Regions from separate parts of the Brenneria tiliae genome, predicted to be linked through region 1. Evidence: predicted binding sites of a transcription regulator. Region 1 holds the regulator's gene; each other region holds the start of a gene.

Evidence for each region. The regulator PhoB, encoded in region 1, activates phosphate uptake and scavenging genes when phosphate is short. The targets are predictions, from matches to a motif close to CTGTCATAAAACTGNCNNAT.
Region 2: the regulator PhoB is predicted to act here: its motif matches at 5,809-5,828, upstream of MFP24_RS03125 (esterase-like activity of phytase family protein).
Region 3: the regulator PhoB is predicted to act here: its motif matches at 2,348-2,367, upstream of rbsK (ribokinase).

What each region holds. Positions count from the first base shown of each region.
Region 1 is NZ_JAKPCB010000089.1:11,177-18,902, forward strand. Features, by position in the region: gene brnQ (branched-chain amino acid transport system II carrier protein) at 1-533, opposite strand, end outside; gene MFP24_RS04045 (cobalamin-independent methionine synthase II family protein) at 1,335-2,441, opposite strand; gene phoR (phosphate regulon sensor histidine kinase PhoR) at 2,680-4,002, opposite strand; gene phoB (phosphate response regulator transcription factor PhoB) at 4,030-4,719, opposite strand; gene sbcD (exonuclease subunit SbcD) at 4,937-6,163, shown strand; gene MFP24_RS04065 (SbcC/MukB-like Walker B domain-containing protein) at 6,160-7,726, shown strand, end outside.
Region 2 is NZ_JAKPCB010000087.1:82,669-90,394, reverse strand. Features, by position in the region: gene MFP24_RS03150 (DASS family sodium-coupled anion symporter) at 1-1,306, opposite strand, end outside; gene pcaB (3-carboxy-cis,cis-muconate cycloisomerase) at 1,347-2,699, opposite strand; gene MFP24_RS03140 (GntR family transcriptional regulator) at 2,942-3,676, shown strand; gene MFP24_RS03135 (LysR family transcriptional regulator) at 3,694-4,578, opposite strand; gene MFP24_RS03130 (tartrate dehydrogenase) at 4,687-5,766, shown strand; gene MFP24_RS03125 (esterase-like activity of phytase family protein) at 5,884-7,245, shown strand; gene ydfZ (putative selenium delivery protein YdfZ) at 7,495-7,701, shown strand.
Region 3 is NZ_JAKPCB010000103.1:149,259-156,984, forward strand. Features, by position in the region: gene MFP24_RS21540 (serine hydrolase) at 1-713, shown strand, start outside; gene deoR (DNA-binding transcriptional repressor DeoR) at 702-1,481, opposite strand; gene deoC (deoxyribose-phosphate aldolase) at 1,521-2,201, opposite strand; gene rbsK (ribokinase) at 2,400-3,329, shown strand; gene fucP (L-fucose:H+ symporter permease) at 3,343-4,677, shown strand; gene MFP24_RS21565 (aldose 1-epimerase family protein) at 4,693-5,706, shown strand; gene MFP24_RS21570 (aspartate:alanine antiporter) at 5,865-7,553, opposite strand.

The sequences.
Region 1 (7,726 bases):
GTCGCCGGGATGGGCGAACCGGCCGGCCACAGCACCGCGGCGATGCCCAGTACCGTCAGGGCGGCGATTTTCAGCGGCGCCAGCACGTGACCTACCGTATCCAGCAGTTTTCCGGGGTATAACGAAACCGCGATGACGATCGCAAAGTAGATCAGGCTATAAATCAGCAGCGGAGAAGCCGCGTTTCCCACCAGCGGCGCCAGCCCGACCTCAAACGAGACCGTGGCCGTACGCGGCGTGGCGAACAGCGGGCCAACCGCCAGATAGCAGACGGTCGCCAATACCACCCCCGCCTTTTTGCCGATCGGGGAGCTTAATGCGTCAATACCGCCGCCGACGCGCGCCAGCGCCACGACGGTCAGCACCGGCAACCCCACCGCGGTAAGCAGAAAGCCGGCCGCGGCCATCCAGACGTGTTCGCCCGCCAGTAACCCCACCATCGGCGGGAAAATGATATTCCCCGCGCCGACAAACAGGGCAAAGGTCATAAAACCTAATGCCATGATATCTTTGGACGTTAAACGATGACTCATAGTTATGTCGCGTTGCCTGTATAAATCGATAAGAAGAAGAAAAAACTGTGCTGCTACCACCGTCCTTCAGCCAAGACAAAGGCGGCGTGCAGATTTATAGGAGTTTGTTTTTGGCGCACAGCCATATTGGGGGGCAATTAGAACGTTTATAGCGCTAAAAGACAAGCCGATATCGAAAAACTAGAGTTTTCAACTGAATTAAATAATGTAAACAACAGATAATATCAACTATCGTAAATTACCTGATACATGATTTGTGCATTTAAAGACGATACATTGCAATAAACTGCACAAAAATCATAAAAAATGCATGATGAAGCCATAGAATAAACTTATGGGATAAAAAAACGCCGGGAGTCTGAGGAATCCCCACAAATCAGGGAAAGGAATGTCTGTAAGCTTGGTGAGGGTTTCGTGCACGCTAACCTCAGTCGATTTCTGCAACCGTCGCTGCACGCGCCCGACACGAGGCGGCTCAGTCGCCGCCGCCCCGTGGCCCCGGGCTTTTCGCAAAATCGCGTCGCTACGCGATGCCTTCGGCGTTCGTGACCGCTGATCGGGCCGCCATTGACGCGCTCCCGGCGCGGCACTGGCTTTCGCCGCGTCCCTGCGGCTCACCCGGCGGTCACGCCCACCTCAGCGCGATTTTTTACGCGAAGGAAAACCTTTAAAAGACCACATCCTGCTATCTAAGACGATCTATCAAATAATACTTAATTATTTTCTGGGGATTCCTCTCGCCAGGAGCGGTTTTCAACGTCGCTCCCGGCGCGGAGGATCTTCAGTATAAAAACGAGGCGATCACCAAACCCGATCGGCGATATCGACCACCAGCCTCAGCTTATTCCACTGCTGCTCTTCCGTCAGGCTGTTGCCCTCTTCGGTGGAGGCGAAGCCGCACTGCGGGCTAAGGCAAAGCTGGTTGATATCGACGAACTTCGCCGCTTCTGCAATACGCGCCTGAACGCTTTGCGCATTTTCCAGTTCGCCGTTTTTAGTGGTAATCAGTCCTAGCACCACCTGCTGATGACCCGGCTTGATAAAGCGTAACGGCTCAAAACCCCCGGCGCGTTCCGTGTCGTACTCCAGGAAGAAAGCGTCCACATTCACTTCGCCAAACAGCGTTTTCGCCACGGGTTCGTATCCGCCTTCCGAAATCCAGGTAGAGCGGAAATTGCCGCGGCAGACGTGCAGCCCAATCACCAGATCGGCCGGCTTATCCGCCAGCGCCTTGTTCAGCACCGCGGCGTAGGTGCGCACCAGCTGGTCGGGATCTTCGCCGCGCTCGCGGATCTGGCGCTTTTGATCGTCCGAGCACAAATAGGCCCACACGGTATCGTCCAGCTGCAGGTAACGGCAGCCGGCATTGTAAAAGGCGTGGATCGCATCGCGCCAGGTTTGCGCCAGATCGTCGAAATAGTCCGCCAGATCCGGGTATACCGTGCTGTCTATCGCTTTACGGCCGCCGCGGAAATGCAGCACGCTGGGGCTGGGAATGGTTATTTTCGCCACCGCATCCCCCGCAATGCCGTTCAGATAGCGGAAATCCTCCAGCATCGGGTGCCGCGGATTAAAGCTCACTTTCCCCGTCACTTTAATGCCCAGCGACTTGGTCTGAATACCGTTGAACTGGATCCCCTGCTCGGCTTCGTAGCGTTCAACGCCGTTCAGCTCGCCGAAGAAGTCAAAATGCCACCAGCTGCGGCGCAGCTCGCCATCCGTCACCACCTGCAGGCCCGTTTCGCGCTGCCGCTCGACAATCCGCAGGATTTCCCGATCTTCTATTTGCCGCAGTTGCAGCGCATCAATCTCGCCGGACTGATACTGCAGGCGGGCCTGCTTGATCGCCGCCGGACGCAGCAAACTGCCGACGACGTCGGCGCGGAATGGGGGAAGTGTTTTAGCCATGGTCGCTCCTGGTTGCCGGCCCGCGCCCCGATGGGCGACGGCGGCGAAATAGTGGAATAATGGGCAGCCTGCGTGATAGTCACCGACGGCAACCATTCAGACATCTGGACGTCTAAATTTACCGTATGCTGCCACGCGCCCGATTCGCGGGCAATTGAAGAATTTTCACCGTGATTGAGTAAATTTCAAGTTTATGCCTCCCCCCCGTCTCAAGGTTAAGCAATGGCGTCCGCCGCCGTCAGGCTAAGGGTTTCACGGTATTTTCAGCCGCGGACGCAGGCGCAATCAGCCGATTCGGCAGCGTAAACACAAAGCGCGAACCGGCCCCCTGCTCACTGAGGATCTCCAGCCGGGAATCATGGTGGCTGAGCGCGTGTTTGACGATCGCCAGCCCTAATCCGCTGCCGCCGGTCTGCCGCGAACGCGCCTTATCGACGCGATAAAAGCGCTCCGTCAGGCGCGGCAGATGTTCACCGGCGATCCCAGGCCCGTTGTCGCTCACCTGAAACTGCGCGCCCTGCGGCGTTTTCTGCCAGCAAACCTCAATACGCGTGCCCGTCGGCGTATGGTTAACGGCGTTGTAGACCAGATTGGAAACCGCGCTGCGCAACTGTTCTTCGTTGCCGAAAATCTGCAGTTGCTCATTCACCCGAAAAACCAGCTCGTGGCGATCCTGGCTCAGCGCCTGGGCTTCACGCTGCAAGACGCGCAGCATCAGCGGCATATCCACCTTCTCGTTGAGATCGATCGCCGCCGCCGCTTCGATACGCGATAACGTCAGCAGCTGTTTTACCAGTCCGTCCATACGCCGCGTTTGCTCCTGCATGGTATTCAGCGCCTTGTTGCGCAGGGCGTTATCCAGCGTTTCATCCTGCATCATCTCCAGATAGCCCTGCAATACCGTCAGCGGGGTGCGCAGCTCATGACTCACATTGGCGAAAAAGTTGCGTCTGGCGCCTTCCAACTGGTGCATCTGCGTAATATCGCGCGCCACCATCAGCAGTTGCCCTTCCGAATAGGGCATCACGCGGAATTCGACGTGGTGGGCGTTATTCAGCTGCAGCGTCAGCGGACGGCTGAAATCCCGCCTTTTCATATAGTCGGCGAATTCGGGATAACGCAGCAGGTTGAGGATATTCTGCCCGTTATCTTCCGGCCAGCGGAAGCTGAGCAGGTGTTGCGCCAGATGATTACACCAGAAAATGGCGCCCTCTTCGGTGGTGATCACCAGCGCATCCGGCAAGGATTCGGCGCCGCTGCGAAAACGCTTAATCAACAGCGCCAGCTCGCGCCGCCGCCGCCGGTTGCGCAGTTGCATCTGATAAAGACCGTAGAACAGCGGTTCCCAGCTCCAGCGGCCGGGCGGCGGGGTCATGCTGCGATCGACCCACAGCCAATAGGAGAGTTTAAGCTGGTTATAAAAATTCCAGCACAGCGCCGCCAGAACGGCGGCTAACAGAAACCAGGGCAGATAGCCGAAGATCAATCCCAGTAATAGCGCGGGCAGACAAAAAAAAGCCAACTCCAGCGCCAGCCTTTTCCATGAGAGAGGTTCTAGCACGTTAATGTTTCTCCGCTACGGCAACCTTCAATAACGCGTTGAAAAACGATACCCCGTTCCCCGAACGGTCTGCACCATTTTGTCATGCCCGCTGGTTTCCAACGCCTTGCGCAGCCGGCGGATATGCACATCAACGGTACGATCTTCCACATAAACGTTAGTGCCCCACACATGATTCAGCAACTGCTCGCGGCTGTAAACCCGCTCAGGGTGCGTCATAAAGAAGTGCAGCAGTTTAAATTCCGTGGGCCCCATATCCAGCGCGAGTTCTTCCGTCGTCACCCGGTGGGAGGAGGGATCGAGGCTCAATCCGCGCATTTCAATCACCTCTTCAACCGCCATCGGCGAAATGCGGCGCATCACCGCCTTAATTCGCGCCACCAGCTCCTTGGGGGAAAACGGCTTGGTAATGTAATCATCCGCGCCGACTTCCAGCCCACGCACGCGGTCCTCTTCCTCGCCGCGCGCGGTCAGCATCATAACCGGGATATCGCGGGTAAGCGCCTCGCGTTTCATATGCTTGATAAACTGCAGGCCCGAACCGCCCGGCAGCATCCAGTCCAGCAGCACCAGCTCTGGAAAAGGCTCCGACAGTTGCGTTACCGCGCTGTCATAATCTTCGGCCTCGACCGGCTGATAACCATTCTGCTCCAGTACGAAGCATACCATTTCCCGAATCGGTGCTTCATCTTCCACGACCAATATGCGTCTAGCCATCATTAATCCTGCCATTAATCATCGTCGCCGTTGCATGCGGAAGGCATTATGCGTCAGTTTTGTGACAGATTTATTAAAAGGATTTTTTCAACCTCGCACAATAACGGCCCGACGCATTTTCGAGCCGCTTTCCAAACTTTCGGTTTTCGCCACGACAGTGCCCCGATGGCTGTTTATAATCAACCGCATTGCGATTACATGCCGTTCAGGGAGTTCCATGCGTATTATCCACACCGCCGACTGGCATCTGGGACAGTATTTTTACACCAAAAGCCGGGCGGCCGAACATCAGGCTTTTCTGCACTGGCTGCTGGAACAGGTCGAACAGCAGCAGGCGGATGCGGTAATAGTAGCAGGGGATATCTTTGATAACGGTTCGCCGCCGAGCTATGCGCGGGAAATGTACTACCGTTTCGTGGTCGATATGCAGCGCACCGGCTGCCGGCTGGTGGTGCTGGGAGGCAACCATGATTCCGTCGCCACGCTGAACGAATCGCGGGATCTGCTGGCCTGCCTCAATACCCGGGTTATCGCCAGCGTCGACGGCGACGTCGACAAACAGGTGCTGGTGCTGGAAAACCGCCGGAATCAGCCCGGCGCCCTGCTGTGCGCCATCCCTTTTTTACGCCCGCGCGATCTGATCGCCAGCCGGGCCGGGCAATCCGGCGATGAAAAACAGCAGGCCCTGCTGGACGCCATCACCACGCATTACCGGCAGTGTTACCAGTCGGCCTGCCGGCAGCGCGATATTCTGGGGCTGCCGCTGCCCATCATCGCCACCGGGCACCTGACCACCGTCGGCGTCACCGCCTCCGATTCCGTGCGCGATATCTATATCGGTACGCTGGATGCGTTTCCGGCGCAGGCTTTTCCGCCGGCGGACTATATCGCCCTCGGCCATATTCACCGCCCGCAGCGGGTGACGAAAAGCGCGCCCATTTACTACAGCGGCTCCCCCATCCCGCTGAGCTTTGATGAATTAAGCAGCCGGAAATCGGTTTATCTGGTGGATTTGGCGCCGGGCAGTCCGCCGACGGTAGAGGCGCTCCCGGTGCCGGCCACCCAGCCGATGCGCCTTATCAAAGGCGATCTGGCGGAAATAGAACGGCAGTTGGCCGCCTTCAGCGATTATCAGGGCGAAAAGCCGGTGTGGCTGGATATTGAAATCACCACGCAGGATTATCTGAGCGATATGCAGAAACGCATTCAGACGCTGACCGACGGTTTACCCGTCGAAGTGCTGCTGTTGCGCCGCGCCCGCGAACAACATCTGCAGGCGATAGTGCGCCAGCAGAAAGAGACGCTGAACGAGCTGACGGTGCACGAGGTTTTCGAACGCCGGCTGGCGAGCGCCGCCGATCTGGAAGAGAGCCGTCAGCAGCGCGTACGCACGCTGTTCGATCAGGTGATGGATGAATTGGAAAATAGCGAGCCCGCCGCATGAAAATACTCAGCCTGCGGTTAAAAAACCTCAATGCCCTGAAAGGGGAATGGAAAATTGATTTCACTCGCGAGCCCTTTGCCAGCAACGGCCTGTTCGCCATTACCGGCCCCACCGGCGCGGGAAAAACCACGCTGCTCGACGCCATCTGCCTGGCGCTGTATCACGCGACGCCGCGGCTGAAAAACATTTCCGCCAGCCAGAATGAGCTGATGACCCGCAACACGGCGGAGTGCCTGGCGGAAGTGGAGTTCGAGGTCAAAGGCGTCGGTTATCGCGCCTTCTGGAGCCAGCGCCGGGCCAGAAACTCCCCGGACGGCAACCTGCAAACGCCGAAAGCCGAACTGGCGCGCATGGATGACGGCACGATCCTGTGTGAAAAGCTGACCGAAAAGCTGGAGATGACCGCCGCCATCACCGGGCTGGATTTCGGCCGTTTTACCCGCTCGATGATGTTATCGCAGGGGCAATTCGCCGCCTTTCTGAATGCGGACGCCAACGAGCGCGCCGAACTGCTGGAGGAACTGACCGGCACGGATATATACGGGCTGATTTCCGAGCGCGTTTTCGACCGGCACAAACAGGCCAGAATCGCCCTGGATACCCTGCAGGCGCGCGCGGCGGGCATCGAACTGCTGGATGACGAACAGCGCCGGCAACTGGAGGCGCAGCTGTCATCGTTGACGCAACGGGAGCAGGCGCTGATTAGCGAGCGTGAGCAAGCGCTAACTCATCAGCGCTGGTTTGAACAACTCGCTCAACATCAGCAATCGCTGACCGCCGGCAAAGAGCGGCTCGCCGCGGCGGAGGAGGAGATGCGGCAGGCGCAGCCGGCGCTCGAACGGCTGACGCAAAGCGAACCGGCGGAAAAACTCAGGCCGCTCCAGCAGGAGCGGGACCGTTGCCACGCCGAGTCCGCGGCGCTGCAAAAGCAGCTCGCCGCCCTGACGCAACAGCGGCTAACCCAGGAGAGCGTTCTGCTGGCGCTGCGCCGGCAAGAGGATAAAACGCAGCAAGAACTGCGCCGGCACGCCGACCACCGCCAGCAGCAGGAGACGCTGATCGGGGAACGCATCATTCCGCTGGATCACCAGATCGACACCCTGCGCCAGCAGAGGGACAAACAGCAGCAGGAACTGGAGCAAACGCAGGCGCGCCAGCGGGACGATCGCCGCAAGCTGGAACAAACGGAGCGGCAGTACCAGTCCGCCCGGCAACGGCTGGAGCAGATCCACGACTATCGCCAACGGCACCCGCATCATCAGCGCTGGGGGGAATACCTTTCGCTGTGGCGCACCCAGTTTCAGCGGCAGCAGCAGCTGGTAGAAGAACTGGCGAACCTGAGCCAAAAACAGGCGCGCTATGAGCAACAGACGGCGCAGCTGAACCAGGAAGCGGACACGCTGGCCGCCCGGCGCGGCGGACAGCACGGCGCGGTCAGCCATGCGCAGCAACGGTTCGACCAGCATCAGCAGGCGTTGCAGGAAGCGGACAGCCGGCAGCCGATCGGCGATCTGTACCAGCAGCTTAGCCAGTCTATCGACCGGCGGCCCGATCGCCAGCGCC
Region 2 (7,726 bases), on a different contig from region 1:
GGGCGAAATAGATCGGTCCCGGACCGCCGCCGTATTCGGTGGTGCTCCACATCAGGTTACTGAAAATGCCAAAGCAGATGGCGACCATCATGGGGGGAGCGCCGGCGGCTATTGCGGTGGCGGCGAAGGGAACATACAGCGCCGCGACGTGTCCCGAGGCGGTGGCGAAGAGGTAGTGAACATAAATATACAGCACGCCCAGCAGGACAAATGTCTGCATGGCGCCGAAGCCATGCACCGAATTGCCGAGTATCACCGCCATCCATTTAATAAAGCCCAGGTCGGATAACCCGCCGGCAAGGCTGATGATCACGCTAAACCAGATAACGGTATCCCAGGCGGCGTGATCCTTCAGCAGATCCTTCCAGTCAACGGCGCGAACGGCGAACAGATAGGCCGCCAGCCCGAGTCCGACCGAGGTGGCGGATAAACCGGTAATCAGGCTGGTTCCCCATCCGGCAAGGGCGAGAATAAAGCCAAGCGTCACCTTTTTCTCCACCGCGGTCATGGGGCCCAATTCCTGCAGAGAACGACGCCCCATTTCTTTGGCTTCGGGAGTGCGTTTTAGCTGCGGATTCAGCATTTTGTAGACCAACAGCGGCATCAGGCAAAAACAGACCAATGCCGGAACCACCGCGGCGATAAACCACCCGCCCCAGGTAATGTCCACCCCCAGCGAATTTTTCGCCAGGCTGCTGACCAGCGGGTTGGCCGCCATGCCGGTCAAGAAGATGGCGCCGGTGATCGGCGTAAACTGAAAGCAGACCATGGTGAGAAAATCACCGATCTTTTTCCCGCTTTCGCCGGGCGCCGATCCTAAAACGCCGTTAATCGAACGGGCGATGGGGAAGATTATCCCGCCGGAACGCGCGGTGACCGAAGGCATCGCCGGGGCCATAATCAAATCGGAAACGCCCAGTGAATAGGCGATGCCCAGACTGCTGCCGCCGAACAGCGAGAGCATTTTATAGGCGATGCGCTTTCCCAGACCGGAAGTCACAAACCCCAGGGAAAGAATATAGGCGCAGAATATCAACCATACGGTTCCGCTGGAAAAACCGGATAACGCCTTGGCTTCGATTAACGTTTTGGTGAAGATGGTCACGCAGAGCGCAATTAACATCACCGCGCCGGAGGGCAACGGCTGCGTCAGAATTGCCGCGATAGTCGCGGCAAAAATGGCGAACATATGCCATGCCTGGGGCGTCAGTCCTGTTGGTATTGGGGAAAACCAGATAATTAACCCGATGGCAATGGGAATAACCGCCGCGGTTATCTTTTTCCCCCTGGATGATTCAGATGACATTATCATCTCCTCAATCGCTAGGTAGCTTGATTACCAGGGGTTAATTCCGACCGGCCGAACTTTTCAATACCTGGTCGACCATGGCGGGGGCCATGCCAAGGTAATTGGCCGGATTGGTCAGCTGTTCAATTAACGCCGGATCAAGGCGGCTGGAGACGCTGGGCATGGCGTTGAGGACATCGGCAAGCCGTCCGCCCTGCTCATTGACGATGAGGCAGGCGTCATAGACGATATCGTGCGCGTCCTGACGGCCGATATACGGCGCCAGCCCCATCATCACCGCTTCGGCGACGATCAACCCCTTGGTCATATCAAGATTTCTGGCCATGGCTTTTTCATCGACAATCAGGCCGCTTAACATGAATTTGGCCTGATGCAACGCGCCGGCGGTCAGCACGAAACTTTCGGGGATGGCAATCCACTCCGCGTGCCAGGGTCCGGTGGCGCGCTCCAAATCCTGCACCATGGCGTCCAGCATTAATCCCGCCTGTTGACGCACGCCTTTGGCGCAGGCCAGCATTAATTCGCTGGAGATAGGATTACGTTTTTGCGGCATGGTGCTGCTGGCGCCGCGGCCCTTGACGAAGGGTTCATACAGCTCGCCAAATTCGTTGGACGCCATCAGCATGACGTCGTAAGCGATTTTGCCCAGTGAACCGGTGATAAGCGCCAACAGGTTTACCGCTTCCGCAAAACCGTCGCGCGCCACGTGCCAGGTTGAAACCGGAACGCCCAGGCCGAGCTCTTCCATCATGGCCTTTTGCACTTCCAGCCCTTTATCGCCCAGCGAGGCCAGCGTACCGGCGGCTCCGGCGAATTCGCCGACCAGAATTCGCGGACTGGCCTGCGCAAGACGCTCCTCATGGCGGTCGAAAATATCGAGCCAGATAGCGGCCTTATAGCCAAAGGTAATGGGCAACGCCTGCTGCAGGTGGGTGCGGCCGGCCATCGGCGTATCCCGGTAACGCCGAGCCAAATCGGCCAGCGCTTTACGCAGCGTTTTAATATCGGCCTTGATAAGCGCGAAAGCGTCCCGTATTTGCAACACCACGGCGGTATCCATAATGTCCTGGGTGGTGGCCCCCCAATGAACATATCCCCCCGACTCTCCGGCCTGTTTAGAGATTTGGTGCACCAGAGGAAGAATCGGATAGCCGACGATTTCCGTTTCATGGCGTAATAAATCAAAGTCCAGCGTGTCGGCATCGCATTTGGCGGCGATTTCCTGCGCCGCCGCCTCGGGAATAACGCCACAGCGCGCCTGGGCCTTGGCCAGCGCAATTTCCACTTCCACGTATTTGCGGATCAGTTCGTGGTCGTCAAAAACAGCGCGCATTTCCGGGGTGCCGAAAGCATCACGAAATAAAATGGAATCAAGTACATTGGAAGCCATAAAAGAATCCTTAATAAATGATAAGAGTGATAAAATGCGCCGGTCTTGGTCCAGAATACGGCGTATGGCCTGTCGAATGCCGTCTGGCGAGAAGACGCACGCAGCTCGATAAATGTACGGACACATGCAAATGTCCGTACATTTAACTCACTTGGGAAAATAAATATCCGGACATTTAAAGGGAAGTTTTTTTGGGCTTCTTTGTGATGCGGATCATTAACATTTATCGAAAGCCGTTACTTATGAAAGAATCGTTGTATAAGCGCATCGCGCGCGAACTGGTTCAAAACATAGCGTCCGAACATTTTCCCGCCGGTTCGCTGCTGCCTTCCGAGCTGGAACTGTGCGAGCAGTATCAGGTAAGCCGCCATACGGTGCGCGAGGCATTGCGCGAGCTGACGGAACAAGGATTGATCCTGCGGCGCAAGGGGATCGGCACCCTCGTTGCCGACAAGCCCGCGGACAAAGGGCTTAACCATCCGTTGGAATGCCTGGAGGATTTATTCTTTCTGGCCAAAAACAATCTGCGTGTGGTGAAAAAGATCGACGAAGTGGTCGCCGATTATGAGCTTTCGCAGATCATCGGCTGTAAACCGGGATCGCGCTGGCTGCATATCGCCAGTATCCGTGAAGACAGTGAAAAGAAAGACGCGCCGATTTGCTGGACGGACAGCTATGCGAGCACCACTTACGCCAAAGTGCGCCGGCTGGTGCGCAGCGATCCCTTTGCGTTAATCAGCGACTTAATTGAAAAGCATTACGGCGTGCAAAGCGAGGAGGTCCGGCAGACCATTTCCGCGGTCACTGTTCCCGCCAAAATCGCCAAATCGCTTGGCGTGGAGAGCGGATCGCCCGCGTTGAAAATTGTGCGCCGCTATATCGATCGCCATGGCAATACCTTTGAAACGACGATATCGATCCATCCGGCCGACAGATATACCTGCTCCATTGTGCTGAAGCGCCAGAGCAGCAGATAAAAGAAAAACAGCGCGCATCACCGCAAACACTCGGTTAAATAATCAATAAACGCAATAATTCGCGCCGGCACGTGTCGGCGCTGCTGGTAAACCGCGTGGATATCCGCCGCCGGGGTGGCGAAATCGGTCAATAGCGCCGCCAGTTCGCCGCGCGCGAGATAATCTCTGACGTCCCAGTACGAACGCAAAATAATGCCGTGCCCGTCAAGCGCGTAGCACATAATCACTTCGCCATCATTACTCGACAGACTGCCGCAGACTTTATGGGTAAATTCCTTGCCGTCCTGGTAGAAGCGCCATAATGAATAATCGCTTTCAAACTGCCGCAGCACAATACAGTTATGTTCGGACAGATCGGCCACCGTCTTCGGGGTGCCGGCGCGGGCAATATAGGCCGGCGACGCGCACAGCACCCGGGGATTATCCAGCAATTTCCGCGCAATCAAACGCGAATCGGGCGGTTTCCCCACGCGGATATCAATATCGATTCCGGCATCCAGCATGTTGACCGGCTGGCTGGAGAGCTGGAGCTGCACTTCAAGGCCGGGATGCAGGCGTGAAAAAGAGGAAATCAGCGGCGCAATGTGTCGACGGCCAAAGCCAAAGGAGGCATTCACCGTCATCTTGCCGCACAGCGAACGCTGATTTCTGGCGACGGCGCTTTCCAGTTCGGTGATTTCTTTCAGTATCGGCGCCGCCCCTTCGGCATAAAGAATCCCTTCCACCGTCAGGTCTAAACGTCGGGTGGTGCGTTGTATCAGCTGCACGCCAAGCCGCTTTTCCAACTGCGTCAGCCTCTTGCTGACCGCGGGCAGGGAAAGGCCAAGCTCGCGGGCCACCGCCGTCAGGCTGCCTAACGCTGCAATACGGCTGAAAAAGAACAGATCGTTAACCGATGACATGGATTCTTCTCTTAAATTCAACAGTAACTTGCCATTTAGGCTAATTGTTCACCATTTACCAAAGAAATACACTCGATTAAACCCTCTAATAGCAACAAGGAACCTCTGATGGCGCTAAAACAGCACAGCATCGCCGTAATACCCGGTGATGGCATAGGTAAAGAAGTGATGCCCGAAGGCGTGCGCGTGATCCAGCGTGCGGCGGAAAAATTCGGCATCGACATCCGCTGGGACTGGTTCGATTTCTCCAGCGCCGACTACTATCTCAAGCATGGGAAAATGCTGCCGGATGACTGGTTCTCCACCCTGAAAAATTATGACGCCATCTATTTCGGCGCGGTGGGCTGGCCTGAAATCGTGCCGGACCATGTTTCTTTATGGGGCTCGCTGCTGCAATTCCGCCGGGAGTTCGATCAGTACGTCAACCTGCGTCCCTGCCGGTTAATGCCCGGCGTCAAAGCGCCGCTTGCCGGGCGCGAACCGGGCGATATTGATTTCTACGTGGTGCGGGAGAACACCGAAGGCGAATATTCCAGCGTTGGCGGAACCATGTTTGCCGGCACCGATCGGGAAATCGTTATTCAGGAAACGGTGATGACGCGCGTGGGGGTCGATCGCATCCTCAAGTTTGCCTATGAACTGGCGATGAAGCGCCCGAAAAAACACCTCACCTCCGCCACGAAATCGAACGGTATCGCCATCACCATGCCATACTGGGATAACCGGGTGGCGGAAATGGCGAAACAGTATCCGCAGATCAAGGTCGATAAATTTCATATCGATATTCTGACCGCCAATTTCGTCCTGCACCCGGACTGGTTTGACGTGGTGGTCGCCAGCAATTTGTTCGGCGATATTCTGTCGGATCTGGGGCCGGCCTGTACCGGCACGATCGGCATCGCCCCTTCCGCCAACATCAACCCGGAGCGCCGTTTCCCCAGCCTGTTCGAACCCGTTCATGGCTCGGCCCCGGATATCGCCGGCAAAGGGTTGGCCAACCCTATCGGCCAGATATGGTGCGGCGCGATGATGCTGGAGCATCTGGGCTATGCGCAGGCCGGCGCGGCGGTACTGCACGCCATTGAAAGCGTCTTGTCTGGGGGCCCGCAGACCGCGCCGCTCACCCGCGATCTCGGCGGCAGCGGCAATACGGAAACCTTGGGAAGAGCGATTGCCGACCGGCTGTAACGCCGCGGCGCCTGTTTTTCATCACCGGCGGGCCGGTCGCCGTTGTCACCTAACTGTCACGTCCGTTGTTTATGCTGCGGTGGATTTCCCCATATCCACCGCATAAGAGCTAATACGATGAAAAATAATATGTTGTCGCTGCTGATGGCCGGACTGCTGCCGCTGAACGCCCTGGCTTCCGGCGAAAATGTCACTCGTTATGTCATCGCCTTTCCTGCGGGCGAACGCGTCGCTTACCAGGGAAGATTCGCCGGCCATTTCCCCAATGGTTTACCGGTTGGGGTGGGCTCAGGCCTTTATTTCAGTGGAAAACAGGGGAACGACCTGCTGTTCACCACGCTGACCGATCGCGGCCCCAACGCCGATGCCCCGCAGGTTGGCGATAAAGAAGCCAAAATCTTCGCCAGCCCGGATTATACCCCGTTAATCATGGATATCCGGATAAGCGCGAACGGCGCGCAGGCGCTCAATCCACGCCCGCTACACGACGAGCATGGCGCAATTAGCGGCCTGCCGCTGCCGGATAATTTGATTGGCACCACCAATGAAGTGCCGCTCAATGATGCGTTACGTCCTCTTGATACCGATACCCGCGGTCTGGATCCCGAAGGGATCGCCCCGGATGGCAACGGCGGCTTCTGGCTGTGCGATGAGTATGGCCCGTTTCTGATTCACGTTGATGCCAAAGGGAAAATCTTGCAGAAATTTGGCCCGACGCCCGCCGGCGCCGAACAGTCTATTGCGAGCGGATTACCCAATATCATCAAATGGCGTCAGCCTAACCGTGGCTTTGAGGGGTTAACCCGCCTGCCGGATGGCACCATGGTGATGGCGGTGCAAAGCACGCTGGATATCGACGGGAAAAGCAAAAATAAGGCGCGCTTCACGCGTCTGGTGATGTTTAACCCGAATACCGGCGCCAGCCGCATGCTGGGCTACCCCATCAATATCGACGGCTACAAGAAGGCTAAAGACGCCAAAATCGGCGATATCGTCGCGCTGGACAATCAACGCATTCTGCTTGTTGAGCAGGGAAACGACCAAAACAAGCAGATGCAGAACCGCATCTATCTGGTGGATTTTAGTCAGGCCACCGATCTGACGCCTTTTGACGCCGACGGAAAATCGCCGGAATTTGACGATGACGACCAGTTGGCTAAACGCGGCATTCGCCTGGCGCAAAAACGGGAACTGGTGGATCTGCGTAAGCTGGGCTGGCGGCAGGAGAAAGTCGAAGGGCTGGCGATGGTGGATAAACAAACGCTGGCGGTTATTAACGATAATGATTTTGGCCTGCAAGCCGTGCTGAAATCGCCGCGCAAAGAAAAGGACGAGGTTGCTGACTATCAGGTGATAAACGACGGCAAGCTGGCGCGAGACGGCAAGGCGGTCGATACCACGCTGGAAATTATACCGCTCCCTAAGCCGCAGTCTGAAAACGAACTATGGCTGATCACGCTGCCGCAGCCGATACGCTAACCGCTTGGAATTCCGGGAGTTGCCGCGCTATCCGACTGAAAGCTCGGCGCATTCCAATTGCCGCCGCCGGTGTTAACACAATATTGTCGCCAGGATAAAATAGTGATCTATATCTCATTTTTTAGCAAAGCCTGTTAATAGCGCCGGGATTCATAGACGGATTTTCTATAAAAACCGCAATCCGCTGGTGGTTACTTTTTGCGAGCAGTAGGATCGGTGCGGTTTTACCGTCAAACGAAGGAGGTTAGTGTGTACAAGGCGTATGACAGATATAGAAATCCGCTCGATCTCGGCTGCCGCGTTATGCAAAGCGATTCACGCCTGGTCGGCACCATTGCGGCCATTCATGCGGAAAATCTGAAACGTGAAGAAGTCCGGCGCGCCAAGTGCGTTGAACTAAAAGGCGTTAATGGGTACTTTGCCCCTCAGGAGCTGATGCGTCTCGGCCGTTCCTGATTTTCAGGACAGGCGGTTTTTATTA
Region 3 (7,726 bases), on a different contig from region 1:
TGACCAATACCCATTTTCTCACCGTGCATGGATTGGATGCGCCGGGCCAGTACAGCACCGCGCGCGATATGGCGCTGCTGGGGCAGGCGTTGATTCGCGACGTGCCGGATGAATATGCGCTGCATAAAGAAAAAGAGTTTACCTTTAATAATATCCGTCAGCCCAACCGTAATCGCCTGCTGTGGAGCAGCAATCTGAACGTGGACGGGATTAAAACCGGTCATACCAGCGGCGCCGGGCATAACCTGGTGGCGTCGGCCACCGAAGGGAATATGCGCCTGATCTCGGTGGTGCTGGGGGCGCCGACGGATGCGACGCGCTTCCGCGAAAGTGAAAAACTGCTGACCTGGGGATTCCGCTTCTTTGAAACGGTCACGCCGGTCAAGGCGGGGGCGCCGTTTACCTCGCAGCGGGTGTGGTTCGGCACCCAGAAAGAGGCCCGGCTCGGCGTGGCGCAAGATACCGCGCTGACCATCCCCAAAGGGCAGATGAAAAATCTCAAGGCCAGCTTTACGCTGCTTCAGCCGCAGCTGTCCGCGCCGTTGGCGAAAAATCAGGTGGTGGGCACCATCGATTTTCAGCTGGAGGGTAAAAGCATCGGGCAGCGACAGCTGGTGGCGCTGGACGATATCCCCCAGGCCGGGATTTTCAGCCGCTTATGGGATGCGGTGCTGATAAAACTTCAGCAGTGGTTTGGCGGCTTATTCGGTTAACGGTTGACTTAGCAACACAATGCCGTTGCTGTTGCAGTAGCGGATATAGTCGGCGGTCGGCTCACGGTTGGTTATCAGGGTATCGAACAGGGTAAGCGGGCCGATGCGCGCCGGTTTGATCTGGCCGAATTTGCTATCGTCGCTAACCAGAATGGCCCGTTGCGACATGGCCAGCGCCCGGTGTTTCATACTCAATTCGGCAAAGTTGAAGCAGGTGGCGCCGGCGTCAAGGTCGATGCCCGCCGCGGAAATAAACGCCTTGTTCGGGCAGATATTATCCAGCTCGTTGCACTGGCCGAGGGGGGTGAAAATGGCGTTGTCCGGGTGAAATTGCCCGCCGCACAGAATCACTTTGCAGGCGGCTTTTTCCTGTAATGCCAGAAAGGTGTTCAGCGAATAGCAAATAGCGGTAAAAGGCAGTTCGTCCGCTATGGCTTCAATGATAAAGGGCGTGGTGGTGCCGCAATCGAAAAAAACCGTGTCGTTCGCCTCAATCAACCGGGCGGCGACTTCTCCCGCCGCCTGCTTTTCCGCCACGTGCTTGCTCTGCTGGTCGGATACGAAGTAATTGGTGACATTGCCGCTTTTCAAATCACTGACCACATAGCCGCCAAGCAACACCACCGCCGCCGGTTCGGCGCTCAGATCGCGGCGAACGGTCATCTCGGAAACGCCCAAGAGCCGGGCGGCGTCTTTAAGATGAAGTTTGTCCGCTTTTTTCAAAGCCTGAGCAAGTCTGTTAATCCGTTCTTCGCGCCGCGTTTCCATATGATTCCCTGTGATGCGCCCGTTGGCACGGGCGAGCGTTTAGTAGCTTCCTGCCGCGACCGACTCGCCGGAAACGATAGCCACCCCGGAGCTGGTGCCGATGCGGGTCGCCCCCGCCCGGATCATGATTTCCGCCGTTTGCCGATCGCGTACCGCGCCGGAGGCTTTCACGCCCATCTCCGGGCCGACCGTTTTGCGCATCAGTTTCACCTGTTCTTCGCGGGCGCCGCCGGTGCTGAATCCGGTGGATGTCTTCACGAAAGCCACATTCAGCTCACGGCATATTTCACAAATCAGCACGATTTGTTCATCGTCAAGCAGGCAGGTTTCCAATATTACCTTCAACGGTATGGCGGCGCAAACCTCGCGCACGGCCTGAATATCGGCTTTAACGGCGCTGATATTGCCGCTTTTCAGCCAGCCGACGTTAATCACCATATCGATTTCCCGGGCGCCGGCGTCAATGGCGGCCCGGGCTTCAAAGACCTTGGACGACGTCAGACCCGCTCCCAACGGGAAACCAATCACCGAACACACCTGGACGGAAGAGCCCTGCAACTCTCTGGCGGCCAGCGGGACGTAGCCTGAGTTAACGCAAACCGCGTAGAAGCGATGCGCTTTCGCCTCGTCGCACAGCCTGATGATCTGTTGTTCGGTGGCGTCGGCGGCCAGCAGGGTATGGTCGATATAGCGTGCGTAATCGCGGTTTTCAGTGGTCATGTCTGACTCCTTTGACTGTTCAATAAAATACATTGTTATAATTATAACATTTGCCGGCCGTTATCAATCTTAATTGTTTCTATCCACTCAAAAAACACCCTTTTACCTGCGATCAATGTCACATTAATAACAAAATCGAATTGTTATTGTCATAACGCTAACATTTAATAGGCAAGAAAATACCAGGGGAAAAACGTTATGGATATTGCCGTCATTGGTTCAAATATGGTGGATCTCATCACCTACATTAACGACATGCCTAAAACAGGCGAAACGCTGGAAGCCCCCGATTTCGAGATCGGCTGCGGCGGCAAGGGGGCTAATCAGGCGGTTGCCGCCGCCAAGCTGGGGGCGTCGGTGATGATGGTCAGCCGGGTCGGGGACGATCTCTTCGCCGACAACACGGTAAAAAACCTGCGGCATTTCGGGGTGGAAACCCGCTATGTCACGGCGGTGAGCGGGACATCAAGCGGCGTGGCGCCGATCTTTGTCGATAAGTCGTCGCACAACCGGATTTTGATTATCAAGGGCGCGAACGCGCATCTCTCCGCCCGGGATATCGATGCGGCCGCGCAATCGCTTATGCGCTGTAAATTGATCATTCTCCAATTGGAGATCCCGCTGGAAAGCGTTTATTACGCCATCGATTTTGCCCGTCGGCACCAGATTCCGGTCATTCTCAATCCGGCTCCGGCCTCCCGCGAGCTGGATATCGGCTATGCCTGCCAGTGCGATTTCTTTATGCCGAACGAAACCGAACTGGAGATCCTGACCGGCATGCCGGTCGATAGCGAAGAGAACATTTTGCGGGCAGGGCGTTCACTGCTGGCCAAGGGGCTGAAGAACCTGATTATCACCATGGGGCATCGCGGTTCGGTGTGGATGGCGGGCGAGCAGGTGCGCCACGTCAAGCCGGTCAGCGTTCATGCCATTGATACCAGCGGCGCCGGCGATGCTTTTATCGGCTGCTTTGCGCACTACTGGGTAAAAGATGGGGATATAGAACAGGCGATGAAGTACGCCTCCGCGTTTGCCGCCTACAGCGTTACCGGGAAAGGCACCCAGCGTGCTTATCCGGACGCGGCGCAATTCCAGGATTTTCTTGCCAGTCATGCTCTCGCCAACTAACCGGGGAAAAATTATGCGCCAGGACATTATCCAAATGCCAGATGGCTATCTGAACAAGACGCCGCTGTTTCAGTTTATTTTGCTGTCGTGCCTGTTCCCGCTATGGGGCTGCGCCGCCAGTCTGAACGATATTTTGATTACGCAGTTTAAAAGCGTGTTTGAACTGAGCGATTTCGCCAGCGCGCTGGTGCAAAGCGCCTTTTACGGCGGTTATTTTCTGATTGCCATCCCGGCGTCGGTGGTGATCCGCAACAGCAGCTACAAAATCGCCATCTTGATTGGCCTGACGCTGTATATCGTCGGGTGCAGCCTGTTTTATCCGGCGTCGCATATGGCGACCTATACCATGTTCCTGGCGGCTATTTTCGCCATCGCCATCGGCCTGAGTTTTCTGGAAACGGCGGCAAATACCTACAGCTCGATGATCGGCCATCGTGATTATGCCACGCTGCGTCTGAACGTCAGCCAGACCTTTTATCCGGTCGGCGCGTTAATGGGCATCGTGCTGGGTAAATATCTGGTGTTCCAGGAGGGCGACAGTCTGGAAAGCCAGATGGCGGCCATGACGCCGGATCAGATCCATGCGTTCCGCCTGCAAATGTTGGAGCACACGCTGGAGCCTTATAAGTATCTGATTTTCGTGTTGCTGGTGGTGTTGTTCCTGTTCCTGCTGACCCGCTATCCCACCTGCAAAGCGCAGGCCGACGGACAGAGTAAGCAGTCATTGCCGTCGCTGGGGGAGACCCTGCGTTATCTGGCGGGCAATAGCCACTTCAAACGCGGCATCGTGGCGCAGTTCCTGTATGTCGGCATGCAGGTCGCGGTGTGGTCATTTACCATTCGCCTGGCGTTGACCCTGGGCGCCGCTAATGAACGCGACGCATCCAACTTTATGATTTATAGCTTTATCTGCTTCTTTATCGGTAAGTTTGTGGCGAATTTCCTGATGACGCGCTTCAGCGCAGAAAAAGTGCTGATTGTTTACTCGGTGCTGGGCGTGGCCACGCTGGCCTATGTGGTTATGGTGCCGAGCTTTACCGCCGTCTATGCCGCGGTATTCGTCAGCGTGCTGTTCGGGCCGTGCTGGGCGACGATTTATGCCGGCACGCTGGATACCGTGGACAAGAAATACACCGAGGTGGCGGGCGCCATCATTGTGATGTCCATCGTCGGCGCCGCCGTGGTCCCGGCGATACAGGGCTATGTGTCCGATCACCTTGGCTCGATGCAGAAAGCGTTCGGCGTATCCCTGCTGTGCTTCGCCTATGTCGGTTTCTACTTCTGGGGCGAAATGCGCAACAAACAGCGTCTTGCCGCCGGTCGGACTATTGCCAAACATCAGGCTTGAATAGAGGAGGAGACGATGAGTACAACCATTCATTTATCACCCGCGATGTTTACCGAACGGTCCCGGACGCTGTTGGAAAATGCGGATTTCTCCGCGACCACCTTTCGCTATGACTCAGGGATTGCGGCGATAAAGCTACAGAATACGCGCGGGTACGTTGTGGTGCTGCCTTTCTATGGCCAGATGATTTGGGACGCCGAGTTTGACGGTCACCGGCTGACGATGAGCAATCCGTTTACGGAACCCAAGCCGGGCAGCAGCATTATCGATACCTACGGCTGTTTTGCCTTTCATTCCGGCTTGCTGAGCAATGGCTGTCCGGCCGACGACGACCGGCATCCACTGCATGGGGAAATGGCCTGCGCGCCAATGGATAGCGCCCGCCTGGTCGTAGGCGGCGATACGCTGATGCTGACCGGCGACTGTGAATACGTGAAAGGGTTCGGCCATCATTACCGGGCGGAACCGGCGGTAACCCTGAGCGCCGGCAGCGCGCTGCTGGGCATCGATATGGCGGTAACCAACCTGGCCAGCGTGCCGATGCCGTTGCAGTATATGTGCCATATGAATTATGCCTACGTGGCCGGGGCGACGTTCAGCCAGACCATCCCCGATCGCGCTTTTGCCCTGCGCCGCTCCATTCCGGGCCACGTACACCCGACGCCGCAATGGCTGGAGTATACGGAAAAGCTGGCGCAGGCGCCCGAGCGTTTCGCGGCGCTGGATGAACCGGCGTTTTACGATCCGGAAATTGTCTTTTTTGCCGACAACCTGTCGCAGTACGCGCAGCAGGTGGAGTTCAGTATGCATGCGCCGCAGGGACATCGCTTTGTCACCCGTTTTTGCACTGCGCAGCTGAATTACGCGACGCGCTGGATCCTGCACAACGGCGATCAGAAAGTGGCGGCCTTTGTTCTGCCGGCAACCTGCCGACCCGAAGGACAGAATGCCGCTCGTCGCGCGGGATCTTTGATTGAATTGAACGCCGGAGAAACCCGGCGTTTTCATGTGGAAACGGGCGTAGCCTGAAAAAGAAAAGGCCCATCAATCTTGAACCTTAATGGCGGGAAAGATGGGCTCCTCAATATGGGGATATCAAAGAAAAGCAGTGGCACTGATTCAGACTTCACCGATTAGAAAAAGTTCTGTCCTGTGTAGGAAATATTCACTGTTTTTTGCATTTTTTATCAACCGGGTAATTCAGGCCAGATAATAACAATCAGCGACCCCGCCAGGGTCAGCAAAACGTTGGCGATGGCGTAGGTTCCCGCATACCCCAGCGCCGGAATATTACTGCGCGCGGTATCGCTGATAATCTCCATGGCGGGGGCGCAGGTTCGAGCGCCCATCATGGCGCCGAACAGCAGCGCGCGGTTCATGCGCAGCACGTAGGCGCCGAACAGAAAACAGATAACCACCGGCACCAGGCTGACGATTAATCCCGATATCAGCATCTGTACGCCTATCTCGCCAAAACTGCGGCCGATGCCGCTGCCGGCGCTTAGCCCGACGCCGGCCATAAACACCATCAGGCCGAACTCTTTCACCATATTCAGCGCGCCTTGCGGTATATAGCCGAAAGTCGGGTGGTTGGCGCGCAGAAAACCCAGCATGATGCCGGCAAACAGCAGACCGGCGGCATTGCCTACGCCGAAGGTGAAATTACTGAACTGGAAGGTGATCAGACCGACCATAATGCCGATGATAAAGAAAGCGCAGAAGGCCAGCAGGTCGGTCACCTGGCTGTGGATGGAAATAAACCCGATTCGGTCGGCGATGCTTTTTACCCGCCGGGCATCGCCGCTCACCTGCAATACGTCGCCTTTATTCAGCACCACGCCGTCATCAATCGGCATCTCGATCTGGCTGCGAATGATGCGGTTAAGAAAACAGCCGTGGTCGGTCAGTTTTAACTGGCTGAGGCGTTTACCGACCGCATTGTGGTTTTTCACCACAATCTCTTCGGTGACGATGCGCATATCCAGCAGGTCGCGATCGAAAACTTCCTTGCCGTCGCGAAAGTTGGGGTTGAGGCGGGCGTGGGCGTCAGGGTAGCCGACCAGGGAAATCTCATCGCCGATTTGCAGCACGGCGTCGCCATCGGGATTGGCCAGAATGCCGTTGCGGCGGATGCGCTCGATATAGCAGCCCGTCTGGCGGTAAATGCCCAGTTCGCGCAGATTCTTGCCGTCGGCCCAGGCGACCAGTTCCGGCCCGACGCGGTAGGCGCGGATAACCGGCAGATAGACCTTTCGCTGGCTGTCGGTATCCAGCCCGCGCTCACGGGCGATTTGCTGGGCGCTGGTCGGTAAGTCCTGATGCTGTAATTTGGGCAGATAGCGGGCGCCGAAAATCAGGCTGACCAAACCAACCAGATAAGTGAGCGCATAGCCCAGGCTGAGGTTGTCCTGTTCGATGCCGAGCCGTGGACCGATGCTGGACAGGTTGCGTAAGGTATCGCCGGCGCCCACCAGCACGGGCGTCGAGGTCATGGAGCCGGCGAGCATGCCGGCGGTCAGCCCGATGCCCCAGCCGAAGAGCTTCCCTAATCCCAACGCCAGAAGCAGCGCGCTGCCGACCATCACCAGCGCCAGCATTAAATAATTTTTGCCGTCGCGGAAAAAAATGGAAAAGAAATTAGGCCCGGCTTCGACGCCGACACAGAAAATAAATAGCATAAAGCCCAGGCTGAGCGCTTCGGTATTAATCGAAAAGTGTTGCTGTCCGAGTAATAAGGATACAACTAAAACACCAATAGAATTACCGAGTTGTACCGGCCCCAGACGTAATTTTCCCAGACAGAGCCCTAAGGATAGAACCACGAATAACAGCAGAATGTAATTCCCGTTTAACAAATCAGCGACGTTTATATTCATGGGATGTAACTTGTTGTTTACCAGTAAGTTCTTGATATAAATAGCTATAAAGACTAGATTTAGCCATTAAGCACGAAGATTCCAATGACATCACAAATAGCCGTCAGCTGAAAGGAATCAGTCCCGCACAGTATAAATTATTCGGTGCCGATTGTTCAGTGTAATTATTGTGT